DNA from 3 places in the Leptospira andrefontaineae genome. Region 3 is predicted to be linked to each of the others. Evidence: riboswitches for the same ligand, from Rfam matches in the RefSeq annotation. Region 3 holds a riboswitch; each other region holds the start of a gene.

Region 1 (10,453 bases), on a different contig from region 3:
CCTTTCTTTTTCTCGGAGAAGCTGAACTTCTTCATATTCCTTAGATTAAGTTAGACGGCGATTTGTTACTCATTGGAGTTTAAAATAGTTACATAATTTATTAACAATAGTTAAGACGAAAACCTTTCCCCTCTCTGTCTTAAATAGCATGGAAGAGAAGGTTATGCAAAACTGCGATGAAATTCCTCCAAAAATAAACCAACCCTCCGGTTATTTAGAAAAGGACTTTTTACCTAAAGAAATGGGATGGGATGAATGGTACTGCCAGGCGGCACAATTTAAGAACATACTATATCATTCTCCAAATGGATTCGCGATTATTTCTTTGGAAGGAAGATTTATCAGTTCGAATCCTGCTCTTTCTCAAATTTTAGGTTATTCTGAAAATGAATTAGTTGGAATGGGTTTCGACCTTATAACTCATCCGGATGATCTGGAAGAAGATCTCAGATATAGAGATCAATTTTTAAAAGGGTTAATATCCATCTTCAAAAGGAAGAAAAGGTATATTCATAAGGACGGACATCATCTTTGGGTCCAAGTGGATGCAACTTTAATAAAAAATAGAAAAGGAGATCCGAATTATTTTGCGGTCCAATTCCAAGACATTACAAAACATCATGAATTAGAAAAACAACTTATACACTCCCAAAGAATGGAATCTATAGGTTCTCTTGCAGGAGGAGTTGCTCACGATTTTAATAATATTTTAACAGTAGTTTTAGGATACACTACCCTATTGGAAAAGAATTCGGAACATCCTGACAAAATTTTACAATATTCCGAAATTATTAAAAAAACGGCGGAAAGAGGCTCTTCTTTAATCAAACAACTTTTGACCTTGGCAAGAAAGGTAGAATCCGATCTTAAAACTTCTGCTTTGAATGATTTACTCTCTGAAGCGGTCCATATAGCTTCTTCTACTTTTCCAAAATCGATCAGAGTGGTTTCAGATATTGCTCAGGACCCAGTCTGGGTCCAGGCAGATCATGCTCAGATACATCAAGTTTTTCTGAACTTATTCTTAAATGCAAAAGACGCAATGCCAAATGGAGGATTACTTTCCATAAGGCTTAAGATGGAAGAAGGAGAATTTATTTCTCCTGAAAAAAACCAAAAGACAGCAGTGATAGAAATTTTGGACAGTGGAACCGGAATAGATAGAAAAACAATTCGTAAAATATTCGATCCATTTTTTACGACTAAAGAGCCTGGTAAAGGGACTGGCCTAGGACTTTCCATCGTTTATGGTATTTTAGAAAATCATAAAGGAAAGATCAAGGTAGAGAGTGAACTTGGGTCAGGCACAAAATTCTCCATTTACTTTCCGGTTCTGGAATAAAGGAAAATTCAGCTCCTTCTACCCTTTCGAGATTTTATTAGGAGGTTATTTCTGTTCCTTCCAGATCCTATTTCGGATCCTACTCAAGGAGACAGGAGTTATCCCTAAAAAGGACGCAATATAATGCTGAGGAATACGATTTACAATATCTTGCTGTTCTTTGATCAGATTCAAATATCTTTGTTCAGGACTATCCCTAATCCTAGATAGAAACAAATTCATATACGTATCAAATCTTTCTGCAACATATTCCAATAAAAAATCTCTAAGTCCTTCATTCTCTCTATAAATAATTTCTGCGTCTTCCCCGCTTAGAATGTATAATTCTGTGGGTTCTATACTTTCCACAGCAAGTTGGCTAGTCTTATAAGTTCCTCTGTAACTATGAATAGAAGTAATTGCCCTGTTCTCCGGAAAGAAAGCAATTGTGATATCACGACCTTTATCTTCGAATTTTAATCGTAGGCATCCTTTCTTAACGATGAATATGTTCTTAGTATATACTCCCCTTTTTATAAGTTCTGTTTTCGCCGGAACCTTCTTTTCTTTTAACATGGAAGTATAACGGTCCCAATTTTTTTCCAAACTTGGAACCTTCTTCCTTAAATTTTCCAGTAAAGGTATCGAATGCATCTTAGGCCTTGAATTCTCACGTATTCATTATTATGGGAATGAAAAGGCAAGATTTGTTTTGAGATCAAACCAGGAATTTAAAATTTTGGAACAAGTTCTCGAATTCTTTCTACAAAAAGTTTCGAATTGTATTGAATAGTTTCCTAAAAAGGGAAACCTTGCCCGCATCGAAGAGAATTTTTCAATATGTCATTTAGCAGATACAAAGGCAAAAAAGTATTTATAACAGGCGGTTCCGCGGGTATAGGCAAAGGAATTGCACTCGAATTAGCTAGAGCTGGAGCAAGTGTAATCGTTTCCGCCAGAGGAAAATCTAATTTAGAAAAGACAGTCCAGGAATTGAAGGCTGTAGGAGCTCCAACAGCAGTATTCGGATTCGCAGTTTTGGATGTTTCAGATAAAAAGGCCATCGAAAAAGAGGCCAAAAAGGCAATCCAGACATTAGGCGGATTAGACCTTTTAATCTGTAGTAGCGGTTTTGCAAAAGCAGGAGAAGCTTCCGAGTTAGACGACGAAGTTTACAGAAATTTAATGGATGTAAACTTTTTCGGCCATGTAAATAGTGCACTCGCATTTAGTGATCATTTTTCCAAACAAAAAAGCGGAGAGATTGTATTCTTAGCCTCTACTCTTGCTTTTTTTTCCATTTATGGTTACGGAGCTTATTCAGCTAGTAAGTTTGCGATTGTAGGTTTTGCTCAAGGTTTTCGCCAAGAGATGATGCTCCACGGAGTGAAGGTGAAATTATTTCTACCACCCACAACCGATACTCCTGGTTTGGAAAAGGAAAACACCGACAAGCCTGAATTGAGTAAGGAAATTGAAATGGGCTCCGCGTTAAATAGAATTCATGCAATTGATTCCGTAGCAAAGGCCATTCTAAAGTGGATCCCTAATAAAAAGTTCATCGGATACACCGGCTGGGATTCCTGGCTCCAATATTTTCTATTTAGACATTTTCCTGAATTCAGTATTAAACTTACGGATTCTGAATTAAAAGCAGCCCAGTCTAGGCTAGATAAGAAAAAACAAAAAGTATAACTTCGGTATAGAGAATTTTGCTCGATCGAAAATAAAATACTATACAAAATCACTCACTTAAATAGATCCTGAAATCTCAGTCTATTTTTGTAGGAACATAGATGGTCTCATCTATGGGAAGACGGTGCAATCCCGTCACGGTACCCGCCGCTGTAAGAGGGACAAAAGGCACATGATGTCACTGGGTGTAAAACCTGGGAAGACGTGCTGAGTAGGACGATCTCGAGTCAGAAAACGACCTTACAAAAATCCTGAAGCTACGTGATCCAGTCTCGGATGTAAGACAATCGCGTAACTAAACTCAAAACTTTTTGCTTATACGATGTTTTGGCCAATTCTTTTGTGCCCTAATATCGTTTATATCTTGTTAGGTGAAGATCTCTTAGGAGGGATTTTTATGCGCTCGATTTCCGTTTCGAAGGATTTTTCGGGAGCCAAATTATGGCTTAGAGGTTCTGTTCTGGTTTTAGCCGGGTTTCTTGCTTTTTCTACAATCTATGCAGTAGGTCTGGAACCCATGGTGTATTTGCACGATACTTTCCATGATATAAGACATGCTACAGGCTTTCCATGCCACTAAGATCAGAATTTGCTGATCTATTGCGAAGCGGAATATTTTCCGGTCTGGTGTCCGGTCTTGTTTTAGGAATCTTAGTTTGCGCTTGGAATCTTCCTCTCATCTTAGAAGCAGAGAAGTTTGAATCCAAATCTACTTCAGAGAATTCGAATACAGGCCACACTCATTCTCACTCGCATGGAGAAGCTCATTCTCATGCAAAAGTGGAATCTAGTTCTACCGAAGAAGCTGAGAGTGAAAACTTCTGGCAAAAAAGAAATTTAGGAACAGTAATCGGCTCTATTCTATTAGGAATTTCCTTTGGAGTTTTGGTTTCTATTTGGATCGCCCTCTTTCCTCCAAATGGATTTTTAGAATACCCTTCTCTATCCAAGGCAATCCTCTTAAGTATCTTTTTTGCTGTCAGCGGATTTCTGATATTCTTCGGGGTCCCATTTCTAGGACTTCCTCCAGAATTACCCGGCAGGGGATCCGGGGCTTATGATTATCCAGAAAGACAGGCCTGGTGGTATCTTAGCGTCGGATCCAGCTTAATTGGTGTTTTAGGATCTCGGATACTTCTATCTTATTTAAAGATTCATAATTTACTAAAATGGACTTTTGCTATAATAACGGTCTTACTCTTTGTCGGACTTCCATTCTATATCGGAGTGCCTAAAATTTCCGAAGACTTTGCCGCTCCTAAACAATTAAGAATACAATTCGAATATGTGAGCTTGCTCACGAATCTCATCTTCTGGTATTTATTATCCTCCCTATTTTTCCTATTCTGGAAGCCGAAGCAGGTATTAGGGTTCAAATGAAACCAAAAATTGCGGTTTTAGTGCTGGGTCATGGAAGTAGGGAAACAAATTCCAACCTTGAATTTGTTTCCTTAGTGGACGCATATTCGGATACCCGTCCGGATCTGAATATTTCCTACGCATATGTAGAACTCGCAAAACCGGATATAGAAACAGCTCTAAGAAACCTTAGTAAGGAATATTCTAATATCATAATATTTCCTTTGTTTTTATACACTTCAGGTCATATTAAAAATGATATTCCGATCGTTCTGGATAGGATTAAAACAGAGTTTCCGGATCATTCTTATAAAATAGCAAATAGTTTGGGCATCCATTCTAAAATGGTATCCTTACTTAGAAAGCGGGCAGAAGAATATTTACCTCTAAACAAAGAACAATCCTCTAAAACTGGAGTGATCATAGTAAACAGAGGTTCCTCCGATCCGGATGCAAACGGAGACTTTTACAAAACAGTTCGTTTATTCCAAGAAGGAAATCATTTCTCCTTTGTTCTTCCTTCCTTCATAGGGATCACCAACCCTCTTCTTCCTGATACTTTGGAGATGGCTTCCAAGTTAAGACCTGAAAAACTCCTGGTGGTCCCCTACTTTTTATTCGGAGGTTTATTGATCCAAAAAATTTCCTCTTTGGTCCAAAACTTTTCCGAAAAATTCCCATGGATCAAAACGGAACTTACTTCTTATCTAGGACCTGATCCTGAATTATTATCTGTCATAGATGAAAGGATCCAAGATTGTATCTCCGGAAAATTTTCTCTTCCATGTGATACCTGCGAATATAGGACACAACTTCCGGGTCTTTCTAAAAAAGTAGGAGGATTGAAGGCACTTCTTTGGAGTATCCGCCATCTTGAGACTCACAACCAAGCAGCTCCTCATCTATTCCCTCATCGTAATTTACAAAAACATATATTTGTTTGCGATAATATAGACTGCGCAAGCAAAGGAAGTTCCGCCTTAGTTGCTCGTATGAGATCCATTTTGAAACTACAAGGAAAACATTTAGATTTTAAAATTTCCCGTTCTTCTTGTATGGGAAGATGTGGAGAAGGTCCGGTAGTGGTAGTCTATCCAGACGGAGTATGGTACCAAAAAGTAAATGTAGAAGATGCGGAGGACCTTGTTTCGGAACATCTTCTTCAAGATAGACTCGTTTCACGTTTAGTTGATAATATTATGCAATAGGAATATAATATGGCATGTCATGAAATCGCAGCATTAAGATTAGGAATGATGAATGTTCTTGGGATCAAGGACGAATCCGTCATCCAACATGAAAAAAATGAGATAGGGACAGAAGCTCTTTCTTCTCCAGGACCGATCCAGTCTTTGACGACTGCAAATAACTTTGATGATCTGATCAGATTTTTCGAAGCAAGTTTAGTGGAATTAGAACAAACAATTTCGAAACTTCCTTCCGGAGATCCTAAATCCGGATATTATACTTCTCTTTTGATACTTACCAAAAAAGTAGAATTAGATCTCAAAAATTCCGCTAAGTCATTCCAAACACTGTATCTTGACTTAGAAGAAATGCATGATTTCGTGCATGAGATCTATCCTTCTTAGGAGGAACATTGAGCCAGAAATTTCTCAAACTAATCCGTAAGGAAAACGTAAGTCCTTCTTCAGATATCTACCATTTTGAAAGAGCAGATGGTTTGCCTTTCGAATTTGTAGGAGGACAATACGTTATCCTAAATACCGGAAATGATGGTGATGGAAAGGCGATTAAGAGGGCTTATTCCATTTTATCCTCAGATTCCAAAACGGATTCTTTTCAGATTTGTGTGAAACGTTTAGGAACTGGAAAAGCTTCCAGTATTCTACCCGAATTAAAATTAGGATCGGAATTGGAATATTCAGGTCCTTGGGGGAAATTTGTAGGAGATCCAACATGGCCTCCTCCTGGCTTTTCTCTCATTCTGGCAACGGATACCGGGATTACTTCTCTTGCCGGACTTCTTCTTTCCAAAAAATTCGCAAAAAGTTTGGACAGCACAATAACAGTTTGGCTCAAAACAAAAGAGGAAGATTTTCTTTCCGAGCAAGAATTAAGAAAAATTCTCTTAGGAGTTCCCAATTTTCCAAATATATTCCAAATCCCTCCAATTTCAGCCCCTGATCGGGTTCCAACTGTATTAGAAATTTTGAAATCGATCTTAGGAGATTGCACCGTTCCAGAGAACGCATTCTTAAGCGGGGACGGAAATATTTTAAGAGAAGTTAGATCCGAACTAGTTCGTTTAGGAACATTAGAATCCAGGATCGGAATGGAAGCATTCTTCAATACTCAAAGAAATCCTTCACCGGTTGTAACTCTCGGATAAGTTTAAATGGCGACCAAGGAACTAAGAGAAGGATTTACAACAGGAGCTTGTTCCGCGGCTGCAGCTAAAGCAGCAGTCAGAGTTCTGATCTTAGGCCAAACCATTAAAGAAATTGAAACTACCCTTCCGAATAAAAGAAAAGTCACTTTTGAACTGAAACGTTGTGAGATCTCCGATGATAGTGCGGTTTGCAGCATCATCAAAGACGCCGGTGATGATCCGGATTGCACCCACGGTGCAGAGTTAACCGCACTAGTAAAACTCAACCAAGAAAACAAGATCGTATTAAAAGGTGGCGAAGGAGTTGCAGTAGTTACAAAAGCAGGGCTCGGCTTAGAGATCGGAGAACCTGCTATCAATCCCGTTCCCAGGAAGAATATTACGGAAATGATATTAGAGGAATTGATCGGTTCCGCATTTTCAGGAGCAGAAGTTACGATCAGCGTTCCCGGCGGTCAAGAAATGGCCAAAAAAACGATGAATGAACGCCTGGGTTTGATCGGAGGGATCTCAATCTTAGGCACGACTGGGATAGTAAAACCATATTCCACAGCAGCATATAAGGCAAGTGTAATACAGGCAATACAGGTAGCGAGAGAATATGGAGAACAAAGTATCATTTTAACAACAGGCGGAAAGTCTGAAAAGTTCGCTATGGACCTTCTCCCGAGTATGAATGAGATCGCATTCATACAAGTTGGAGACTTTATAGGGACCGGGATCAAGACCTCTATTAAAGAAGACATTCACCATGTGATCATAGTCGGCATGATCGGAAAACTCTCCAAGATGGCGGATGGAGTCATGATGACCCATAGAGGAGGTTCCTCCGTAAACACGAAGATGCTTGCAAATATCGCAAGATCTCTGGAGATCCCGGAAACAGTTTGCACAAATATTGAAGCAGCAAATACAGCAAGGCATGTATTAGATATTTGTAAAGAATCCGGACATTTTTATATCACCACCAGGATCTGCGAGATCGTTTCCGAAAATTGTTCCAAACATGGATTAGGCCTAAGAGTCTCCACTTATATGGTGGATTTTGACGGTACTCTATTAGGAAAGTTTGAAGCTCCCGAAGGCTGGGGAATTAAAGGAGAAGCGGAATAAATGAACGATATGAGACAAATGACTTCCTTAGGAAGGGAGATCGAAAATAATTCTTTTGCGATCATAGACGAAGAAGCAGGAAATCATTCTCATCCCCCGGGCGATTGGGAAGTCGTCAGAAGGATCATTCATGCTACGGCTGATTTTGAATATAGGGATCTAACGAAGATCCATCAGAATGCAATACATGACGGGATCCAAGCGCTGAAGAATGGATGTCCTATTATTTGTGACGTGCAGATGATCATTGCCGGTCTGAATAGCGAACGTTTAAATGCATACGGCTGCAAAACTTATAGTTTTATCAGCGACCCGGAAGTTATCCAGAGAGCAAAAGAAAATAATTCTACAAGAGCGATAGAGTCCATGCGCAAGGCTGCGAGTTTAGGACTTTTGAATGGAAGTGTGATCGCAGTAGGAAATGCTCCTACTGCTCTTTTAGAGATAGTAAGACTTGTACAAGAAGAAGGAGTCCGTCCTTCCCTAGTGATCGGAGTTCCAGTCGGATTTGTTTCAGCTGCAGAATCTAAAGAAGCATTATTGGATCTCAAATTCCAATCAGAATATTCGATTCCTTATATTCTAACTCGAGGAAGAAAAGGAGGAAGCACGATTGCAGTTTCTATTATACATGCACTCTTACTTCTTTCAACGGAGAAAAAATTTTGAAAGCAGTCACTGTTATAGGTATAGGAGATGATGGTTGTGTCGGACTCTCCAGCAAAGCAATGGGGGCAGTTGCAAGAGCAAGAGTTCTCGCGGGTGGTGAAAGACACCTAGACTTCTTTCCTCAATTTGATGGAGAAAGGATCATTATTAAAAATGATATTGTTAGAACTGCAGAGAAAATTGCAGAACTTTCTGCGGAGCATACGATATGTGTTCTTGCTTCAGGGGATCCTTTGTTTTTCGGGATCGGAAATTTGATCTTAAAAAAAGTAGGAAGAGATCATGTTGAATTTATTCCTGCTCCAAGTTCCGTTCAAAATGCTTTTTCTAAAATTGGGGTTAAATGGGACGACGCTTCCTTTCTTTCCTTACACGGAAGACCGATAGAAGGGCTTATTACAAAATTACAAAGTATATCTAAGATTGCCTGCCTAACCGACGAAACAAATTCACCTCCCAAGATCGCTAAATATTTATTAAATTATTCTGAAACAGATTGGAAAGCATTCGTTTGTGAAAACTTAGGAGGAAAGGAAGAAAAGGTCCGTGAATTCGAACTAGAAACTTTGGCAGAGACTTCCGATATTTCAGATTTAAATGTTATTATCCTAATTAGAAAAGATCCGAATTGGAAACCTTCTCCTCTTCTTCCTTTTTTAGCGGAAGATGAATATGCAAAACGCCTGCCTAAAAAAGGACTAATCACTAAAAAGGAAGTTAGAATACTTTCACTCTCCGCGTTGGAAATCCGGCCAGACTCTTTGGTTTGGGATATTGGTGCAGGCTCTGGAGCGGTTTCCATAGAAGCAGCAAGAATCGCTAAAGAAGGAAAAGTATACGCAATCGAAGTTGATTCGGAAGGAATAGAGATCTGCCAGCAAAACATTCTCTCGCATAAAACAGATAACGTTCATTTAATACATGGAAAAGCTCCTCAGGTATTGGCCGACCTCCCTGCCCCAGATTGTGTATTTATAGGAGGATCGAAAGGGAATATGAAAGAGATCATAGAACTTTCTTTTCAAAGATTGAGCATGGGAGGCTGCTTAGTTGCAAATGCAATCACCTTAGACAATGTATCAGAAGCTTACAAAACTTTCAGAGACATGGATTTAATCCCGGAAGTGAGCCTAATCAATATTTCAAGAGGACAAAAACTCGCGGATTATCTCAGATATGAGGCGCTAAACCCAATCCATATATTTAAAATTAGGAAATCATAATACATTTTATGAATGTAAAAACAAAATACGGAAAATTATACGGAGTTGGAGTTGGTCCAGGTGCAACTGATCTCATTACTCTTAGAGCGGTAAACGTCCTGAATACTGTTCCGGTTCTTGCGATTCCGAAAAGTAGCGAATCACTTCCTTCTTTTTCCTGGAGAGTATGTTCCCCTGTAGTTCAAGAAAATGAAACACAAGAAAAATTATTCTTACATTTTCCAATGACTAAAGATCCGAATATACTTATTCCGGCCTGGGATAAGGCATTCAAAGAAATAGGCCTTAGATTAGAAAAAGGTTTGGATGTTGCATTCATCACACAAGGAGACCCTTCCGTATATAGCTCCTGGAGCTATCTATTAGATGAAGCTCCAGAAAGATGGCCAGGTATCGAGATAGAAATTGTTCCGGCAGTTTCTTCCATTACAGCTATCCCGGCAAGTTTACTTACACCTCTTGCTGACGGAAGAGAAAGATTTTGTGTTCTTCCAGCAACCTACGGTCTGGAAGATCTGGAAAAACTTATCCAAGATTTTGATACGATTGTTCTGACCAAGGTAGGACAGGTAGTCCCGGAATTAATAAGAATATTAAAAGAACAGAATATTCTAGAAAATGCAACCTACGTTTCTTACGGAACTACGGATCGCCAAAGGATCGTAAAAGATATCGAATCTATTAAGAATGAAACCTGTGATTATTTTTCCATGGTTGTCA
Region 2 (10,453 bases), on a different contig from region 3:
TTCCGTCTTAAGATCAGGATTTGCTCCCTTCTTCAATAATAAAGTAACAATCTGTTCATTTCCTTGTCTGGAAGCGGCAATATGAAGAGGGGAAAAACCGCCGTCTTGAGTAAAGTTCGGATCCGCGCCATGTTCCAAAAGTAATGCAACTGCGTCTACTCTCCAGGAAGCAACCGCAGAATGTAATGCAGTATTACCGATCGATAATTTACTTTTAGACTTAGCGTGTATGTCCGCTCCCTTCTCCAATAAAAATTGAATAATAGGAAGTCTTCCAAAATGAGATGCCAAATGTAAAGGTGTCCAACCGTCAGGACTATAAGAGTGAACAATGCTCGGATTGGAATTTACTAACTCTTTGACTCTCTCCTCATTCCCCAAAGCCGCTGCTTCGAATAAATTAAGAGGAATTCCTAAGTTAAGATACGAATTGATTATATCATCTTTGCCGTAATAAAGAGCAAAAAGTACAGGAGTAATCCCTTCCGGATTTTGTTTGGAGGCTAGATCCGGATTTTCTCTTAAAGAATAAATAACCTGGGCTTTATGGCCCGCAGCAATCATTTGGAACATATCGGAAATCAAGGAATAGGCCTCCGAAAAACAACGAAGGATCATCCATTCTTTTAGGGCTTTGTCAATCCGCTTTCGACTTGGGGTCAAGAATTCTATTAGAATTATTCTTTGAGCTGTATCAGGTCGAAAGGTTGGAGATCCACAGAGATAGGAGCCGGGGTTAAAAGCCGATTGTCTCTGGTATCGAACATAGTAACTCCGGGTTGAGTGAATTGGGTATTGGAAACGTAAAGTATTTCGTCCTCCGCAAGTAAGATTGTGGTCAAACTTGCATCATAAGAAGAAGGAATAAAAAGTAAAGTCGACAACTTCTGCCCGGTACTTGGATTAAATACTTGTAATGTTTTATTAAAAGACGCGTCCAGAACGCTTGCGTAACCCAGTTGTTCGTTTTTGATCTGAACCCCGAGTATATCCCCGCCCGCAGCAGCTTCCTGAAACAAAAAGCCTGAGCGAAAAGTCCGAGAAGAAAGTCTGAATGCCACCACCCCGCCGTCAATCTGGCTTAAAAAACCCATTCTATTTGCGGCAGCAAAGACCAAATGAGTCTCTCCGAAAAGTTCCAACATCTGAGGCTTGCCTACAGGATTCGGGACCGGAAATGTATAAGTTGAAATAATAGAATCTGTTACAGTATCTATTTCTAAAAGAAGAGACCCCCAAGCCCCAGGAGGGAAATACCCGCTCGGATCGTTTCGATCCAATCTTTGTAATGTCACAAAAAGGCGAGTGCCTACGATCTGCATTCCTGACATTTCGGGAAGATTGTCGGGTATAGCGCTTGGTTCCGAATATCCGCCCAGATCAATCTGCCCAAGACTTGCTCCAGTCAAAGGATGAATGATTCTTAATATTCTAGATCCATAAAGTGAAACGTAAGCCTTGTTTAGACCTACAATCGCAATATCTGTAGGATTTGTTCCTGCCCCCATGGACCATTCCGCCCTAGTTTGGAATCCGAAATCCGGATCTAAAACTTGAACGCTATCCCTATTTAAACGATTTAGAATATAAACTTTACCATTCCCGAACCTTGCTACTGCGTCGGAATGAATCGGTGTCAATCCGGGATAAGAAAGAAGAAGTTCCGGATTTAATACCTTAAATCTTCCCCCGCTTGCAAAATCAGTGGTGACTACTCCTATATTATTAGGAAGATTCGGAGTTAAGAATAATGTATATAAAGGTGGTCTTTCTATATCCCCGCAGAAGGTAAGTAAGATAATAAAACCGGGAAGAATGAAACGTGCCGCCGATCTCACTAAAACCTCCCACTTAAGGTGATAAACCAATTTCTTCCCGGAAGAGGATATCCTACGATATCCTCTACTCTTTTATCTCCCATATTCCTAAGATCTATGCTTAAGAGCAGTTCTTTGGGAGTCTTTTCCCCTTTTTTATTAGGATCCTCTTCCTCGGGAGAAGTATATAATACAAGTGTAAGATACGCGTTCCAAATTTGGCGAGCAGGTTGGTAATTTACGTATTCATTTGTCCTGTCTTTGAATACGGCTCCTACATACACTCCTTCAAAACCAAGTTCCCAGGTTTTTCCTCTATATGCAATTGTTCCTGAAATCTCATGTTTAGGCCTGAGAGGAAGATACTTTCCGTTGAGATACGGCGCGGGAGAAGTATTGATCGCTTCTTGGTAAGTATATTCTAATAAAAATTTCCAGCCCTTATATTCCGTCTTATGAGAAACTTCCGCTCCGTCAATTCTGGCTGAGTCCACATTTTCAGGTCTTAATGTGAATTGTGAATTCGGAATGAATAGGATCATATCCTTGATCCTTTTTCTAAAGTAGGAAACCGTAATATTGGATTTAAGTTCTCCGTTTTTATATCGTCCGGTAATACCAGTATCTCCATTCTCACTTCTTTCCGGTTTAAGAGAATCGTTTGCTAGGATCGTTCCAACTTCCCCAAAAAGTTCTAAGAAACTTGGAATTCGATATTGTTTTGCGATATTGGATTTGAATTCCAAAGAATAATTTTCTTTTTCCCAAAATCTCCATAATAGTCCAGTTTTAGGATTCGAAAATTCGGTGGTTTTTATTGAAGAAGCGAACGGATCTTGTTTTCTATACCAAGGTTCGTCGGATTGGAATTTGTCTCTATACGAATCCCAAGAAACTCCCGGAGTCAAAACTAACTTTCCATCTAAAAATCTAAACTCGTCCTCTACTTGAAAAGTAGTATAGGTCCTTGTTTTCCCAGGCTCGTATTTTAAATCTATATTTTGAGGTGTACTTCTGGATCTTTCGAAAGTTTCCCTTTCTACCCCCGCATGAAATTTCAAAATTTGATAATATTCTAATAAATAGAAAGTAGGAGTGATCTGAAAACCGGACTGCCCCATCTGAGCGGAAGAATTAGGAGTTCCTTTGGAAAATTCCGATTTTGGATCGAATAGATCATCATTCGTAAATGAAGTAAAGGCCCGAGTCTCTAATCTTAATAATCCATCAAATAAACCTTTCGTATCCGTTCCAATTGAAGAAGTATTTCTAAGATATCTGCGATGAACCTGTTGCGTTTGATTACTTGCAGGTCCAGGAATTCCATGAAATCTATAATTTAGATCATTCCAAAATTTAATTTTAGTAGCCCCGATATCGCCGCTAAGCCCGATCATACCCGAAGTTCTTTCGTATTGTGCGTTTCTTCTTCTATCGATCGTATCGTCCAGAGGATTGACTAGTAAGGTTCCATGATTATTTAAATAGGAGAAGTTTTGGTCCGATTTTTCTCCCAATAAGAATACGCTGGTGCCGATCCCTCCATACGTTCCAGTATGCGTTATGCTACCTTTTCCGGTATTAAAACTTCCTGCTCCTATATTAACCCGAGTTTTAGGAGGTCCGGATCCGGTTCTTGTAACTAAGTTTACACTTCCGCCGATCGCTGAACCTGAAAATCCAACGGGCGCGCCACTTCTATAAACTTCAATACTTTGTAAATTATCGAAGGGAAGATCCGCGAGATTTACTTCTCCACCTTGCGAATTATTAAAAGGGACTCCATCTATATAGATCCTAGATTGGTTCGGGTTCGTTCCTCGAAGAGAAAGAGTTGAATATGAACCGAGACCACCGTATCTTCTGATCCTAACACCGGCCTCTCTTTCTAAAACGTCCGGAAGATTCGTATAACGTGCATTGTATTGGTCCAGATCGATAGAAGTCTGGAAACCAGTTGGATTCTTTCTAAAATTTTCGGGTTGAGAATTCGAACTGGTCTTTCCCACCACCTTAACAGTGGAAGTTTCAGTCTTCTGGGACTCTTGGGAAAATATTTGGACGGAAAATAAAAAGAGCCCTAGATGAAGTATCTTTCCGAATCGTTTGGGTCTTTTGTGCATTGAGGCCTTAACTCCCGAAAGCCATAGAATTGAAAGTAGCTCTGATAGGTTTTCTGACTCACGCGAAGGTTCGGACCCTTCCCGTCTTTCGACAGTGGTTTTGTCCGACCGTTTAGGCGTTTACAGCTGCGGGTACAGCTCCGGATTTTCACCGGATTCCCTTTTCCGATCTACTTGCAAGACCAGGTTCCCAACCCAAGTCGAAGGGGCAATCTCAAAAAGGTCTTACCGCCTCTTGCTTACGCAAGACCGGGCTGCTCTGCGCGAAACTTTTTGTGCATTTATTGGTTCACACGGAGAGCACTGAGATCACGGAGTTTGTTTACAATGTAGGAACTCCTACAATCAGTCTCTTCTCCACTTGGCGGCTTCGCGTGAGAAGCAAATGCAGTGACTTTTAGATCACGCAAAGGCGCCAAGACCGCTAAGATTTTTAGGTTCAAGAACCCGCCAGGGATGCGCAGGGCTTTAGTCCGGACAAGGCCCGGATGAGTGTCAACGAACCCGAAGCAGCCCGATCCGAAGGAGGCGGCCAAAACTCCTCTGAAACCTGCATGTTGGAGATCCTACATTTTCGAATTCACAAAGAAATATTTTCTTGATGTAAGATAAAAATCGGAAAGGATTCACGAATTCGTGGCCCAAAGGGAATCCTTTAGGGTCTACCTACATAACAGGGAGCACCGAACTCGAATGAAACGAATTCCATCCTTAAGATTTCTTTTATTAGGGATCTTTATTTTAACTACCTCATCCTTATCCGCAGCCGGAACTTATTCCGAGGGTTGGACTGTTGCAAAATTGGTCCAATTCGAAAGCAGAGGGGTTATTTTTGAATCTTACGAAGGTCTGTTAGAAGTTTATACTATAAACGATTCAGAAGCTTGCGACGAATTGAAGGACGAATGTTTTGTTCCGGCAAAACAAAAGATCGAATTCAGCGTACGTCCTGAAAACGCAGATGTGGTGAACTTCTTAAGCAAAAGTTTAAACCAAGAAATTTTGGTCCAATACAGGGTCCATAGATTTGAAGCAATCGCATTGTCTTCCGATTACGAAGTAATAGGAGCTCAACTACAAGAGAGATCTCTTCCAAAAGGTCTGCCTGATAAGATCGTAAGCAAAAGTAAATCAGGTGGAAAAAGAAATTTTTCCGTTACAGGGCGTATTCTAAGTTTAGAATATAAGGGAACTATGATTGGGACTTGGGAAGGATTATATCTGGACGAGACCAGAAACAAAATCCATCCATTCTCGATAACCGACGAAGAGATCGCGACCTTTGCCACAAACACTATTAAATTTGGACTTAGATATTTCTTAGGAGTTTCTGTAGCTTACGTAAAAGGTATGAGAAATTCTTACTACGATATTTATGAAATTAACTTCAAAGCTCCTGCGGGCGCGTTGGAGCCGGTTGGCAATACCCAATAATTCACATTAAGATTTTGTTAAGTAAAAGACCGATGTAGGAGTTCCTATATCGGTCTTTTTTATTTTAGAGTGCCACTGTAGGAGTTCCTACATGGTTTCGAAGGCGGCCCCCACCCTGTTTAGGGTGGAGGAGGCGGGTTAGTGGGAGAAGCCGTTTCCCCTATATCAGATAATCGTAAAATTTCCAATTAAAAATAGGGGCGAGATTTGTAGGAGCTCCTACATGAAATAACTTCAATTAAGGATGGAAATTTCCATCCAACTGAATTTTCGGTCCTTTGCCAGGGAAATCCGATTTAGTCAAAGACTGGATCAGCTCCGTGGTCTTAGCATCCGGATCCGGAGCAGGAATTCCATTCTGGCTTAACTGCAATGGATGGATCTTGCCTTTGATAAAATTCCCTTGTTTGTCCAGGTCTGCTTCCAAGACCAAAGAATAACCGCCGTATCCTTTCGTAGAGAATACTCTATATCCCAAGAAATTTCCTAAAGAATAAGCGATCAGTTTTCCTTTATACAATTCGAATGCTCTAGGCAAATGAGGACCATGTCCTATGAATAGATCTGCTCCTGCATCGATCAGTGAGTGAGAAAGAGCGACCAAGTTTCCCCTATATTCTCCGTAAAATCTTTCTTGTTCATTTTTTACGTGTAGAGCTGGTCCGCCTTCTGCTCCACCATGAACGGAGATGAAAACCAATTGCGCTTTTTTCTTAGCTTCTTTTACAAGAGCCACACCTTCTTCAATATGGTTCACATGATTATGAGCGCTTTCCATATGGCTGAATCCGATCCAAGCCACAGAAATTCCTTTTACGTTCATATAAGTGATTGCACCTTTTTTGCCAGTGTATCTGACTCCGGCTTCTGAAAGATTTTTACCTGTATCATCGAAACCTTGTTGGTGAAAATCTAAACTATGATTGTTCGCGATGGAAACTATATCGAATCCAACATCTTTTAGAATTTTTGCATATGATGGAGGAGTTCTGAAAGCAAAGATAAGTGGACGATTTATATTTTTAGCGCAATGAGGATAATCAGTCAGAGTACTTTCAAAATTCGCAAATAGTATATCTGCACCTCTCAAACTTGGCTCCACCTGAGAGAACAAAGTGTTTTTAGGATCTGAAGGAAGTTTATTCTCTGGATAATTGGTTCCCATAACCAAATCACCCACAGCTTTGATTTTTAAAGTTTCAGGTTCTACAGATTCAATCGGCTGGCATTGGGAAAATAAAAGAGAAAGTCCTAAGAGAGAGGACAATGCAAGGATTCTATACATAGGGGAAGGATTTTAGAAACCCTATCCCTGGCAAAGCGGTTTTTCTACGGTAAAGTCCTTTCAGGGACCTACTACCACTTGATTCAATTGGATCAATAAAGGAAGAGATCCTGCATCAGCACCAACAGTAAGCCCAGAGGCTTGAGAAGTCACTTCTCCACTCACCGTATATTTTACTATACAGGCTCCTGAATTAACTGTACTGAAATTCAAATTGTTTATAGGACTATATGGAGGACTGAAAGAAAAAGGCCAAAAATTTGGGGAAGTACCTGACGGACAACTAGATACATCTATATCGAAACCTACGGTTACATCCTTACTCGTCCAGTCGGAAGGAACCGATCTAAGGCCCACTTGGTATGTTACGGTCCCGCCCGCAGTTACAGACAATGCGACTGGAGTAAATACAAGCAACGAACCACCACCTGCCAACAAGGCCAGTAAAGCTCCTTGTTTTTCGGGATCTTTTTTATCTTCTTCCGATAAACCTAGAAACTCTTTACCTATATCTGTTCCCGTAAGCACAAGTCCACAGTTTACGTTATGGGCAATGAGCATAAGGAAGATAAGACTTGTTATAAATTTATTTCTAAGACAAAGAGAAGTTCGCATCTCCTACGTTTAACAATAAATTTACCGAAAAAGCAAGCTTTAAAACCGAACCTGGTCCCCATTTTATGTCGGAAAACCTAACAAATCGCCGATCCTTATGGTATGCAATCTATCCCTTGCAATACTTGTTCTAATTCTGACTTTACTCCTCTCTTCTCCAAGGCAAGCCCCAAGGGAGAGATCTTCCAAATAGTAGAATGCAAAAAATGTAAATTAGTTCAGGTCAATCCTCAACCTAGCTTGGAAGAAGTTTCCAAGTATTATGAAGATTCCTACTTCACTCAAAGGACTGACAGAGGTTACGATAATTATTATTCGGAAGAAACCAAAAAAGAGATCGCAAGGGTATTCAATTTGAATCTAAAAGATTTGGGTTTCTTTGATTGGGAGAGGATATTAGGTTCCGAAAGATCCGCGTTAGATGTAGGTTGTGCTGCAGGTTATTTTTTAGATTATCTAAAAAGCAGAAATTGGAAAACAAAAGGTTTAGATATCGCAAGCGGACCGGTACGTTTTGCAAAAGAAACACTCGGCTTGGACGTGGAACAAAAAGATTTTCTGACCTGGGACTTAGACGGAAAAGAAAAATTCGATCTGATCACACTTTGGGCAAGTATAGAACATCTCCATCATCCCAAAGAAACACTTCAAAAAATCCTAAAACACTTAAAACCAGGGGGAAGAATGATACTTTCTACCTGCAGATATGGAGTTCTTGCAAAATATCTGGGACCTAAATGGAGATATTTAAATGTTCCAGAGCATCTGTATTATTATAGTTTGCCTGGCATTATTTCTTTAGGAAATGAATTGGGTTATATTCCTCTTGGTCATATCTCGTATGGAAGCGGGCTCACTGCTAAAAAAGGATCCGGGATCTTCTATAAAACTTCTAAGAAAGTAGCGGATTGGGCAGTCAAAAAATTTGACCAAGGTGATATGATGGCCGTTTGTTTCGGAGTTGCGAGATAGACTTTCTAAAACTTGTATTAAGTTAAGGGGTTACAGTTACACTTAAATTTCCGAGGTTCGTTCCTAAACTTGGAAGTCCTGATCCGATCGCCGTATCTACAATATGCGATACTTGACCAGTTCCGGTAATAAAACAGTCAAAAGTAACATCGGCAAAAGTCAAAGGATATGTATCGTCATGATAAACAGCGAACACTCCTTCTTGCGGAGCGCAAGACATTATCCCATTCCAAACCAGATCAAAACGCAATTCCCCTGTCCCTGAACCTGGCCAATAATTAACGGTAATATCGTACGCAGATTTACCAGTTGAAGCGGAAAATGTCAATGGAGAAGGAGAAAAGCTCAGCAAACCGCCAAAATTTCCATTCAATAAAACCAACGCCTTCAGTAGCGAATCGTTATTATTCTTTTCTGAAGTTTGAGCAGCTTCTTCTTCGGCTTGGTATCCTAATGCAAGTCCACAATTCAGGACCAAGATCGCGAAAAATAATATTATAAATTTATAAAATATGGAATTGGAAAAATAACGACTGGATAACATAGGAGAATTCCCCTTATCAGTATGATAAGCGAATATCATGACTATGCACAAGTAGGATTTTTATAGTAGGCAAATTTATTGACTGGAAACGAGACATCGCATCCCTCAAAGAAGGGATGCGATGATAAGATTAATGTTTTTCTTTACCAGGTTCTTTTACTGGAGGAGTGTCTTTCACCTTAATGATCTTAGTGGCAAAGATCACTTTATATACTTCCTTTTTCAAAAGAGTAAACTCATGCTTTTGTCCATTAGCATCTTCCGTTTCCAATTTAAGAGAATCTACATCTTGGCCCACTACTCTGGCTTCGGTTGTTTTGCCAGTTCTTAAGATAATCATGCTGTAATTTTTACCCGCATGTTCTGCAGGACTTGTTTTATCCAGATACTTGCGTAGAGCATCTTCTAATTCTTTTTCAGTTTTGGAAAAGAACTCCGCATGAGCTCTAGTCTTTTCTTCCTCGAAGAATTTTTCGTATTGGTCTCTATGAACGAATCTGGTTCCTAAATCACATTCACTAACTGTTACTTTATAGAATACTACAGTACTGAAAAAGCCGGTAAGCACATTGAGTGTGGCCTGCAATCCATTTACTGAATGTTCTGCGAAGTAGACCTTACCTTCTTTCTTTTCTATCTCAATATCCCTCGAACCAGGGATACGCCATAGACCATAAAGTGCAAACCAACGATTATAATGCGTTAGTTCCTCGCAGGGCTTACTCCCCGCTTCCAGGCCTAGTTTATCTTCTCCAGCGAATTCTATCCTTTTATCTAAAGTACAGTTTTGGAGATATAATGCGGTTATACCGATTAGGGTAATAATTTTACAAAAATTCGAATATCGTCTACTTGGAAGCATACGACATCTTCAATACGCTATAATAACGTAATCAAATCTATTTTAATTCTTTATGATTTTTTTTGGGGGAAGCGTAGAAGTTTTTCTGACCTTAGGATCTGCAGTTATAGCCACAGGCCATAACGCTTTTTTCTGGGGTTTGTCCTTGAACAACCTTACAAAAAAGTAAAATGGTACGGCAATTGCCAGAAATAGAAAAAGATATCTGGGAAGAGTGGATTCTAGAATAGATTCGCGTATTAAACCTAATGCGCGTCCCTCGTTTTCCGGGATCTTATTTCTATAATCGGAGCCGTATTCATAGGCATATACTTTCAATTTCAGACCTCTCCAGGCCTTTTCGATCGGATTCAATCTATTCTCAAATGCGGATTCCGAACTAACTCGATCTATTTTTATTACGCTACCTAACATTGCACTTATCAGAAAAAAGCAGAACGGGAGTCCCACCAAGAGCAGGAATAAAGGAGAAGAAGATCGTTTGTTAGAAGGGACCTTCTTCACTTGTTTTTTATTCTTTGGTTTTACAGAATTCATCGCTTAAAACTTTGACTGTGCAGGCACACGGTTCCTCTATTAGTATCGAACGAAAGTCCTTGCTTTTCCAAGGAGTTTTTCTAAGGTTCTAAAGAATTGCAAACATGCGACATATTCGTTTCCTTCTTCTATTCTTATTAACCTCCTGCACTACGGTTGGATTCCACAGAACTTCGGTAAGAGAGACTTACGAATACGGAAAAATGAAATTTATCAGAGTATGCGTATGGAAAGATGAAAACGTTTCCACCGAAAGGATGGATT
Region 3 (10,453 bases):
TGTAGTTTCTTCTAATACGGAAAGAGAACCTTTGCTTGCCGGTCCTCTGGAAATCTATTCTGGAGAGAATTTATTAGGAACTACTACCGTCTCTACGTTGAAACCGGGCCAAGAGATCAAAATGGAACTTGGGCCTGATAGAGATATCAAGGTGGAAAGAAAACAGGAAAAACTGGATGATAAGTCCGGGATCATTTCTCGTAAAAAAAATATCCGTTATCGAGTTACTATCTCTATTAAAAATAATAAACGTAGAGCTGTTCCTGTTCGCCTGATTGATCGTATTCCTTATACGAACGATGACAGTGTGAAAGTGGAATGGTCCGCGGGCACCGATACTCCTAAGTCTAAAACGGAAGATGGAATTTTAACTTATGAATTTGAGATAGGCGCAAACTCCCGTAAAACAATCCAGTTCGAATATACAGTCTCTTATCCTGCTGACAATATCCTAAGAGAAACTCCTGGTTCGGATTCATATTGAGGCTTATCATGAAAAATTATAAAAACTTAATGTATTCATCTTTCGTTCAATTTTCTTTTGTTTTTGTTCTGGTTTCTTTTCCCTTACTCGGAAAAGAAACCAATCTTCCTATTAAGGAAGTGACTGTTCATCAGGGAACAGCTCAGATCCTAAGATCCGGAAGAATACAATTGGAACCCGGAACGAATAAAATCGAGATTTCTTATTTGCCTGTTTCTCTTTTGGAAGAAACCTTAACTGCTGCGGTGACTTCTCCCCAGGTAGAAGTCACCGGTTCCAGAACTTGGAAAGAAGAAGGTACTGCAGCTTCCAATCCGGAAGTTGCTCTTCTCCAAAAAAAAGTGCAACAATTAGAGAAGGACCTGGAAAGTATATTAGCAAAAGAGAATGATCTAAAGGCAGAAAAGGACCTATTGTCCGAAATGCGTAAGAAAGTCTCGGATGTTGTGGGCCGCAATCTTCTATATGGAAGGGTAGAAGGGGATGGAAAAAACTGGGGAACTTATCTTAAAAAAACCAGAGATGAGGCCGTTTCTATTTTTGCTTCTTGGGAGAAGTTAGAAAAATCCAAACGTAAAGTACAGACAGAACTGGAAGAAGCAAGAGCTCAACTTTCACTCTTATTATCCCAGGCGGAAAAAAGTACACGTACTACATGGGTCCAGATCGTAAACACGAGTTCCGAGGCCAAAAGTGTAGAACTTCGCTTGAGTTATCTGGTTCCGAATGCGGATTGGAGACCTGCTTATATTCTAACTGCGGATGACTCTTTGACTAAAGCGAAATTGGAATACATAGTAGAGATCCGACAGGAATCCGGGGAAGATTGGAAAGGAGTACAACTTCTACTTTCTACCACAAGACCGGATCTTTCTCTCAGAAGAGATCGGCTTCGTCCATTAAGATTATTTGATGTAGAAGTGGATTCTAAACAGGAAATTCTAACTAATCAAACCCAAGCTGTGGGTGCAGCTCAAATGCCTAATGAAGAGTCTAATATTCCCTCTACTGAGGAACCTTCTCCCTCTAGCGAAAGAGGTAGCGGATTTTTGTTCAGGCTTCCTAAAACGATCACCTTAGCTTCGCAAAAAGAATCCAGAAAATTCGAAATGTTATCTTTTAACGCGCCTATCCAGGTAAAAACCATAGCTTCTCCTAGATATAAACCGTTTCCTTTATTGGAAGCTGAGTTTCAAAACATGGGAGAATTTCCGATTTTACCTGGCGAAGTTTCTTTATTTAGAAGTTCCGGACTTGTTGGTAGGACAAAAGTTTCTTACGTTTCTCCCAAAGAAAATCTTTCCGTTTCTCTCGGGACAGAAGGTAGTTTAAGACTTTCTTATAGAAAGGATTGGAACCAAACGAAAGAGGGACTGATTTCTACTCAAAAAGTAATGGAGAAGAAAGTTTATCTAAGTTTGGAAAATTTTAGCAAAGAAAGTAAGACTGTAATCGTAAGGGAACAGATCCCTATTTCAGAATCTGCAAGTGTAAAGGTTGAAGTGAATCAGGAGACGAGCACTCCAGGTTCCAAGGAATATCGCGCTAACTCCGGAATTATTGAGTGGAGTTTAGTGATCCCACCTTCCGGAAAAAAAGAGATCAAGTTGGAATATCGAGTAACGTATCCGAATCACCAAAACTTGGATTTTTTAAGATCATTTTAAGATCTTACTCGGTAAGTTTTATTTCTCCACTTTTGTCAACGGAACTTGGGATACCTTTTGTGTCCCAAAGTTCCAATTCTAAATTTAAAGGAAGATGTGCCGGAGCTGAGATCTGAAATTCCCCTTCTCCTTTTCTCGTTTGAAAACAAATTTGTTCCGTTCGTTCCACTCTTTCCGGTTCAGAAGCTCTTTGAGGATTCCAGTTTTGTATTTTGGATGAAGCTGAACTTCTTCTTTTCAAATTTAAGATCACACATTGGTTCTCTGAATCAGAGTTTTCAAAAACGAATTTCACTCTATAAAAATTCTCTTCCGAATCTGTTTGTTTTTTTTCGATGCTTGCGATCCGGATCTTAGATTTGCGCTTTTCCGGTTCTAGTTCTGCCTTTTTAGGAAGTGGTTCTTGTTTTAAAAGATCTTCCATCGCTAGAAAGAAATCGCTATCTTCTCCCACATTATAATATCTTCCGTTTCCGGTTTTTGCCAAAGATTGCATGACTCTTTTCTCTTCGGGTTTCAAGCCTAGGCCAAAAATATGCATTTTGAAATTTATACCTTTTTGCTGCAGTACCTGGAGTTCTTTTTCCGGATTTCCATAACAGCTTTCAATTCCATCAGTAACCAAGATCAAGTCAGTGGGAGATTTTCTGCGAACGATATAATCTCCGGCGATTCGAATAGATTCTGCAAGTGGAGTAGCGCCGGAAGGAGTGAGACCAAAAAGTTTATTTTGAAAACCGGGACGATTTCCTTTTTCTAAAGGTTGATAAAGTCTGGAAGATTGGCAACCGGGGAGTCGATTCCCATAAGCAATAAAACCTACTTCAGTTTCCTCCGGAAGTTTATCTACATAATGGCGAACGTACTTTTTTGCGAGATGGACCTTTTGATAGATCCCGAGATATTCGTTCATGGAACCGCTTGCATCTAGGATGAATAGTTTTGCAGTTTCAGGTTGCCCTGGGACTGCGAGTTCAGGCGATGTATCCGAAATGATAAAAGAAGGACCAAGAAGTAATAATATGAGAAGAATATACTTTAATATTTCTTTATATTTCACAATGCGGACTTCCAGTACCGAAAGGTTTTTATGAAGAATAGATCTGAAAATTCGGAAACAGAACATGAGGGATTCGAATACTATATTCCTTATCGGATAAAAATAAAAACACCTTAGCAATCCGGTATTTCTATTTATGTCTTATTCGTTCTAGCGAGCTTACTTCTTATTCCAAGAAACGAATTGAGGATAGGATCCCATTTCTCCAAAGCGGATCTTAAAACAAGAAACGGATCCATATTCTAAAACCATTCGAAACGAATTCTCTAAAGGAAAACCTAATACGATAGAAGACAAACATCGAATCGGGCCTCCATGACTAACCCAAATTGTTTTGTATTCAGAGGTTTCCCCTTCTTCTTTTTTAAGATTTTCCCAAGTCCTTGCTTCTTGCAGACCTTCTTCCCAAGATCTTAAGATCCTAGTTTTTAATTCTGAGTAGGTTTCTCCTCCGGGAGGTCTTCTGTTTACGTAGTCTTCCATCCAGGGATCAGTTTCGGATCTAGGTAGGTCTTCCCACAAACGTCCTTCCCAATCTCCGAAATCTAACTCTTGGATATTTGAGTCCACTTTCCAAGCAGGAGTAATTGATTTTGATTCTAGATGTTTGCTGATATATTCTGCTAAACTATAACATCTGAATAATGGACTTGTACGGATAGAATGTACTTTTTCGGGTAGAAGTTTCAGAACGTTCTCAGCTTCTTTTTCAAAGCTGGAAGGAAGTCCAAGATCCGATTTTCCATAACAGGTTCCGGGTTCTACTTCAGGAGTTGTATGTCTGACTAAAAAGATTTCCATGCGGCGACGATCCCGATCAGATATAATAGTTCGGTAACTTGTTGGACTGCACCCAAACAATCTCCCGTATATCCTCCTAACCATTTTTTATAAAAACTTCTGAGATATAAATATCCGAACGTCTGTAAAAGGAATGGATATAATAAAAATCCAAAAACTCGGTCTGAAGGAAGATACTCATTATGAAAGAATGCAAGCCAAGGAGTTAATCCCCAAATACCGGCTATAACTACATTCGAAGTTTTTAAAGTTTGGATGATCGGTTTTGCTTTAGATAATTGATCTTCTCTCACATAGGAAAGAGTTTTTGCTGTGAATAATGCCCAAAACCTACTGGAGGAGTGAGAGGAAAGTATTATGATGAAGAGAACTTCGATGGAAAATTCTTCCAATGATTTATAACATACGAATTTAAGAAGTAGTACGAGTATAATTCCGATCGTTCCGAAGGCACCGATCCTACTGTCCTTCATGATCTCTAAGATCTTCTCCTTGGTCCAACCTCCACCGAATCCATCGCATACATCCGTAAATCCATCTTCGTGAAAAGCACCGGTAACTAATACAGAAACCGCCATTGCCAAAACGATACTGATCTCCCAGGTCAAGGAAAGGTCGGCAACCCATAGTACGAACCATGTTGCAGTTCCGACAATCCATCCTACTAACGGAAAATATCTGGAGGAAGAATTAAGATATTCGTCTGAATGTTCCACCCAAGACGGAACAATGATACGAGTATTATAACGTACGGAGGAAAGAAAAATGATCAGTTCTTTGCGGATAAATCCAAACATGCAAAGACGAACTTATTCATTCCTCCGATTCGGGCAGCGAGAATTTACTCTTCGCTTAATCTTTTTTTTCGGAAACGCCTGCGGATTCGAAACTTGCCATCTCTCTTAAGAACGCTAATGCGGATTCTAAGATAGGATAAGCAAGTGCACATCCGGTTCCTTCTCCCAAACGAAGCCCAAGATCTAAGATAGGATCGGCATCAAAAAACTCCAGGATCAGCTTATGCCCTTGCTCGGAAGATTTATGAGCAAATACTGCATTACGAACGATCTTAGGTTCGATTCTTGAAGCAGTTAAGAATGCAGAGCTTGCGATAAAACCATCAACCAAGATCAAACGATTCTCTTTATAAGAAGAAAGCATAGCCCCACAGATCATCGCGATCTCAAAACCTCCAAACTTGGAAAGAACTTCAATCGGATCTTTTGGATTTACTTTATGTTTTGCTCTGCATTCAGCCAGGATTTGTTTCTTACGTGCTAAGGACTCGTCGTCTAAGCCTGTTCCTCTTCCTGTAAGATCTTCTGCGGAACGATCTAAAAATACCGAAGCGAGCAAAGAAGCACTGGAAGTATTTCCGATTCCCATTTCCCCGAATCCAATCACATTACATTCTTTGGGGATTTTGGTGATTGCGATCTCTCCACCGATACGGATTGCTTCTTCACATTCCTCTCTTGTCATTGCTGCTTCGTTCAGAATATTCCTAGTTCCAGCTGCGATCTTTGCAGGTATAAAATCAGGATGAGATTGTTCAAAGTCGCCGGAAACGCCTGCATCTATCACAAGCAATTTGATTCCATGCTGTTTGCAGAATACGTTTATCGCAGCTCCTCCATTCAAAAAGTTTAATACCATCTGGTAAGTAACTTCTTTGGGAAATGCGGAAACTCCTGAGTCTGCCAGTCCATGATCTCCTGCAAATACTAGTAAATGAGGGTTGGACAATACAGGGTCCACTGTGTTCTGGATCGTGCCTATACGATAGGCTAGATCTTCTAATTTTCCCAAGGCGCCTAATGGCTTTGTCTTGGTATCTATCTTATTACGTAAATATTTATCTAAGTTCAATTGGTGCACATCTTTTGGGCGGATCATATTGTTTTCACTTTTAAGAATTTTAGCGTTAAACCGAAAAAAGGTCGGAAAATCTTTGTTTCAGTTTTAGATTAAGGGGTTACGGATTTTGCGATGACTCCGTCTATATCGGGATTTGCATGAGCCGGATCGATCGGTAGAGAAGTTAAAATAGTTTTAGCTGCGGATATTTTGATATAGGTGAATCCGTTCGCCTGGATATCCGTTTTTAGTCCTCCAGTACATCCGGTCCCTGAATTTCCGAAATTAGAATCCGCTAAATCAAAGCCGTCTCCGCCGCCACCACCATTAACGATATCCGTATCGAAAACTTCCGGAACGGTCATAGGATTTGTGTCTTGATTATAGCTGAAAGGAGTAATGCCTGCGAATCTTTCCCAGTAAATCGGATTTCCTACGAAAGTGTTCGGATCCGAATTCGTATATTCAGGATCCCAACCACACCAATTGGCTAAATCATTTCCGACTTCAACAATTAGAGGCTCCATAAAAACATTATTAAAAGTGTTGGAATCGTTTTGTACTCCGATAAAAAACGGATTTTCGTAGACTATAAAATCGATCCCACTTGTAGGAAGAACTTTGGCTCCAGACCAACGAAGTATGATCGCCGATCCACTCCCAGAATCTTCTATACTATAAACATCTAAGGAACCGTTAAACTTTCCCTGTCCACGAATTCCGTCTACCGAACAATCTGAATCTTTGAATCCTATTCCGTTATTAGTCGGAGCGGAAACGATTTCATCAGCTACAAAAATACCTCTACCTGTTTCAGGATTTCTCAAGTCACAGGAGCTTAGGAAACCGGATCCATCTAATCCTAAAGCGAGAAGTGATTCTGCACCGGCTGAACTTTTTGAATCGTCGCAATTGGTAAAAACTAAAGAGAAACAGACAAATATTATGGAAATTTGAAATATTTTCATATGAATATCCTGTTCTACCTGTTTCTCTTATATGATTTTAGTTCAGTTCAAGCCTGCTCCAAGGAGCTGGATCGAAACCGCTATTCAAGCCACAACCTGCATTAATATCGCTCGGGTCGGAATAATAATTCAAATCATCGTCTTTTGCGGATGCTAAAGTTGTCTGAGTGGAAACGTCTGAAAGGTCCGGACAAACATAAGTTTTACCGTCTTTAACGATCCATCTGTACCAAGCATAGTTTCCTTGGGAAAAAGAGGAATCTCCACGGAAACGGACATAGATCACTTTTTTATTCGTGTCGATTTCCTGGATCTCACCGTATAAATAACTATTACCGTAAGTAGCATCGAACATCGTTTGTGCGACTAAAGAAAGAGAGATATTATATGTTCCTACAATTTCATTTCCCGGTGCAGTATAAGTTCCGCCTGCATAGTCGACGGTTCCATTATAGTAATTATAATTTCCCGCAATTGGATTTAATCCCGCTAACGCAACTAATGCAAGTGTAGCCGGATCGTCGGATTTTTTCGACTCTCCCAATTCGAAACAGTTCACAAAGGCGAACAATGAAGTGAGGGTTAGTAACAAAGCCGCTTGTTTCTTGAATTTTCTCATTTTCTCTCCTGATTTCTGCCGGATGTCGCAGAAAAAGAAATAAAGGCAAAATAACGTTAGTCGATCATTGATCTAAAGAAGATCCGAACGATTTTGTATTTGCAGTGGTTTTCTTTTTCCGTTCGAGAGCCCCGACATTTTAGCTTTCGGGGCCCCATCGCAGAAAGCGCTGATGCGCTAAAGAGCGAGATTTACGATACTCCCCAACCTCGAGGTTTAAGTATCGCGGGGAAGATCTGGCTTATTCCGTTTAAAACGGACATCACAGTTGCGGGTCAGCGCGGGATTTTCACCCGACTTCCTCCCTGAAAGCGTAATTCCAGGTTTTGGTTTAGCACTTCCCCTGGCAAGGGAAAAAGTATAAGGATGCAAAAGTCATCTAATCCTTGCAATATCCGGATAAATCATCGATATTTAAAGCATAGGAACGAATCGAAAGGGTTCGGTACATAATTTCAGATTGATGAGACCTTCTACTCCGCAAAAAATTCGGGAAAGATCTTTCATAGACCGAAAATATAAGAGAGAGTTTTAATAAAACTTCCAAAGAGGAATCCGATGAAAATTACCCGATCCACTTTTCTGAAAGCCGGAATTTTAACTGCCGCAGCTTTGTTGGGAAGTCGTAAGGGAAATTTATCCGCTCAGAATACAAACTCTGGAAAAAAAGTAATCGTACTTGGCGGCGGACTTTCAGGACTTTATTCAGCATATATATTAGGAAAGACAGGAAGTAAAGTAACTCTGATAGAAGCTACGGACCGAGTGGGAGGAAGAGTAAGATCTATTCAAGATCCTTCCGGTCATGTTGTAGACTTGGGAGCAGAATGGGTTTCTTCCGAAGATAAAACTGTTCGCAGTCTAGTTAGAGAACTTGGATTAAAATTGCAATCTTCTCCTTTGGTTCCGGATCTATTTTTAGGAACTTATAAAAAAGCAGGTGCCTGGGAACTTTCTCCTAAATCTCAAGAGATCTTAAGCAAACTAGTATCACAAAATTCTAAATTAGATACTGCGCAGCAGCAAGCATTAGATCGAATCAGCATTTATAATTATCTAGTCTATCAAGGAGTTAGTCCAGAAGATCTAACTTTACTTGGCCATAAACTTTCTCTTCATTACGGAGATAGTATCCGTGTTCTGTCAGCGGAGAAGGTATTGAGCGATCTTGCACAATTTCCTCAAAGGAATAGTAAGATAGAAGGTGGAATGGAGAATATCGCCAAAACTTTGGTGATGAATATAGAAAACACTGAATTTGTTTTTTCTGATCCAGTATTATCTGTGGACCAGGATTCTACTGGAGTTACTGTTACTACTGCTTCCGGTAGAAAATTTAACGGTTCTACTTGTATTTGCACTTTACCTGCAAACCAAATCTCTAATGTAAAATGGAATCCGGGTCTTGATAAAGAGAAACTTCTCGCCGCATTAAGAGTTCGTTATTCTCAAATTTATAAATTATTTTTAGTATTAAAAGAATCTCCTTGGGAATCTTCTCCTTTTGCAGTTCATTCTGATGCAGCAGCTCAATTCTTATATGATGCAGGTACTAAGTCTGATACTTCAGATAAGGTTTTAGGAGTGATCGCGAACGGAGACAGATTTTCCGTATTCGATTCTGCTAACCAAGATCAAAAGGTAGAATATATCCGTCTTACTCTAGATCGTTTGGGTTTGAAAAAAGATCTGCAGATCCAAAGATTCTATTTTACGGAAACTAAAAAGGATTACGTTCCGAATGGAATTGCAGAATTCCCACCAGGAAGTTTTGGATCAGAGATCATTCTACGAAAACCATTTGATCGTATCTTCTTCGCAGGAGAACATACCGGAGAAATCACCGGAACAGTAGAAGCCGCATTAAGCTCCGCGATCAAGGCAGTGAATCTGGTTTAAAAAACCCATCTGAAGTTTATAATAGTTTCTACGATTTTCGTTTTGGTTTATGTTCGATCCAACCGGTCGCATCTAGTAAAATTTTTTCGATTCCGTTCTCCGTAATCGCCCAATGTGAAAGTTTCGGATATAGTTTCATTATAGAATCGGCGTATTTCGAGGCAATTTTTCTACCGATCCGAGGAGGAGTGACTCTATCTTTTCCAGTCGCTGCTACAAACACTGGACATTGGACCTTCTCAAAGTTTACTCGAGTGGGTTGTGAATAAACAAGGAACGGCAAAAAAGTTTGGAATGCAATTTTACCGGATTCAGGAATATACGTAGGATAGAGCTCGTTTTGTTCCGATTCATTTAAACTATTATAAATTCCGTATGCAAATTTGTTTTTGCTTAAGAGATTCGTCTTTCTCCAAAAGAAAGGCTCTATTAAAATTTCCCAAATTGTCTTTAAGCCAGTCCAGGAAAGCCCGCTAATTTGTATGGGTTGTACTGGAGTAATTAATATCAATGCTTTTGTTTTGATTCGAGTTGCCAGTAGTTGCGCTAACAATCCTCCTAAAGAATGACCTAATAAGATGGGTTCTTTCCAACCCAATCGATTTAAAGTATTTTCTAAAAAATCTATATAATCGGAAATTCCTAATTTGGAAAGTTTTCGCAAATCCGCTCCCGGTTCATGCTGAGGCAAATCTACGGATTCGCAATTATAACCTTCTCTTTCTAGAATTTCTTGCACTTGCGATAAATGTTTTCCTCTACACCACATTCCGTGGATGAGGAGTATGTTTCCTTTCGTTTGCATTCTATTTCTCCTAAGAAGGGAATATAGCTTGGGAGTGAAGAAGAGGCGACCCGGTTCTTGCGATTTAAATCTGTTTTCTATCGTGGAAATAAAAAATAGATTTATGCTTAATCTGTTAAAATAAAAAAAGGCCCGGAAATTCCGGGCCTTTCTTTTCGAAACTATAGAAAGGACTGAATTAGTCTTCAATCACACTCATTGCATATTCGGAGATCGCGTCCCTTCTTGCTTCTGCAAAGTCTTTGTGGAACCAAAGGTTCTGGATCTTAGAAGCTTCCTTCTTATTTCCAATA

What was found. Region 3 has a riboswitch for cobalamin ahead of EHO65_RS15480 (LIC13354 family exoprotein). Riboswitches for the same ligand answer to the same signal wherever they lie in the genome.
Region 1: it holds a riboswitch for cobalamin, as region 3 does, so the genes downstream of both, EHO65_RS11875 (CbtB domain-containing protein) here and EHO65_RS15480 (LIC13354 family exoprotein) in region 3, are expected to answer to the same signal.
Region 2: it holds a riboswitch for cobalamin, as region 3 does, so the genes downstream of both, EHO65_RS05835 (TonB-dependent receptor) here and EHO65_RS15480 (LIC13354 family exoprotein) in region 3, are expected to answer to the same signal.

The regions. Positions count from the first base shown of each region.
Region 1 is NZ_RQEY01000018.1:28,858-39,310, reverse strand. Features, by position in the region: gene EHO65_RS11890 (two-component system sensor histidine kinase NtrB) at 164-1,342, shown strand; gene EHO65_RS11885 (Crp/Fnr family transcriptional regulator) at 1,388-1,927, opposite strand; gene EHO65_RS11880 (SDR family NAD(P)-dependent oxidoreductase) at 2,162-3,016, shown strand; cobalamin riboswitch at 3,091-3,274, shown strand; gene EHO65_RS11875 (CbtB domain-containing protein) at 3,414-3,596, shown strand; gene EHO65_RS11870 (CbtA family protein) at 3,587-4,396, shown strand; gene EHO65_RS11865 (CbiX/SirB N-terminal domain-containing protein) at 4,393-5,583, shown strand; gene EHO65_RS11860 (DUF3209 family protein) at 5,593-5,967, shown strand; gene EHO65_RS11855 (FAD-dependent oxidoreductase) at 5,976-6,728, shown strand; gene EHO65_RS11850 (cobalt-precorrin-5B (C(1))-methyltransferase) at 6,735-7,841, shown strand; gene EHO65_RS11845 (precorrin-8X methylmutase) at 7,842-8,510, shown strand; gene cbiE (precorrin-6y C5,15-methyltransferase (decarboxylating) subunit CbiE) at 8,507-9,733, shown strand; gene cobI (precorrin-2 C(20)-methyltransferase) at 9,742-10,453, shown strand, end outside.
Region 2 is NZ_RQEY01000010.1:232,092-242,544, forward strand. Features, by position in the region: gene EHO65_RS05825 (ankyrin repeat domain-containing protein) at 1-582, opposite strand, end outside; gene EHO65_RS05830 (YncE family protein) at 678-1,838, opposite strand; gene EHO65_RS05835 (TonB-dependent receptor) at 1,838-3,940, opposite strand; cobalamin riboswitch at 3,967-4,142, opposite strand; gene lsa26 (surface adhesion protein Lsa26) at 4,634-5,374, shown strand; gene EHO65_RS05845 (CapA family protein) at 5,613-6,659, opposite strand; gene EHO65_RS05850 (hypothetical protein) at 6,720-7,220, opposite strand; gene EHO65_RS05855 (class I SAM-dependent methyltransferase) at 7,377-8,246, shown strand; gene EHO65_RS05860 (hypothetical protein) at 8,269-8,790, opposite strand; gene EHO65_RS05865 (LIC_13076 family protein) at 8,921-9,652, opposite strand; gene EHO65_RS05870 (hypothetical protein) at 9,695-10,189, opposite strand; gene EHO65_RS05875 (hypothetical protein) at 10,294-10,453, shown strand, end outside.
Region 3 is NZ_RQEY01000019.1:294,233-304,685, reverse strand. Features, by position in the region: gene EHO65_RS15515 (mucoidy inhibitor MuiA family protein) at 1-484, shown strand, start outside; gene EHO65_RS15510 (mucoidy inhibitor MuiA family protein) at 493-2,151, shown strand; gene EHO65_RS15505 (vWA domain-containing protein) at 2,156-3,277, opposite strand; gene cobC (alpha-ribazole phosphatase family protein) at 3,371-4,012, opposite strand; gene EHO65_RS15495 (adenosylcobinamide-GDP ribazoletransferase) at 3,997-4,809, opposite strand; gene cobT (nicotinate-nucleotide--dimethylbenzimidazole phosphoribosyltransferase) at 4,865-5,908, opposite strand; gene EHO65_RS15485 (LIC_13355 family lipoprotein) at 5,980-6,837, opposite strand; gene EHO65_RS15480 (LIC13354 family exoprotein) at 6,875-7,456, opposite strand; adenosylcobalamin (AdoCbl) riboswitch at 7,649-7,775, opposite strand; gene EHO65_RS15475 (flavin monoamine oxidase family protein) at 8,015-9,355, shown strand; gene EHO65_RS15470 (alpha/beta fold hydrolase) at 9,384-10,160, opposite strand; gene EHO65_RS15465 (toprim domain-containing protein) at 10,339-10,453, opposite strand, start outside.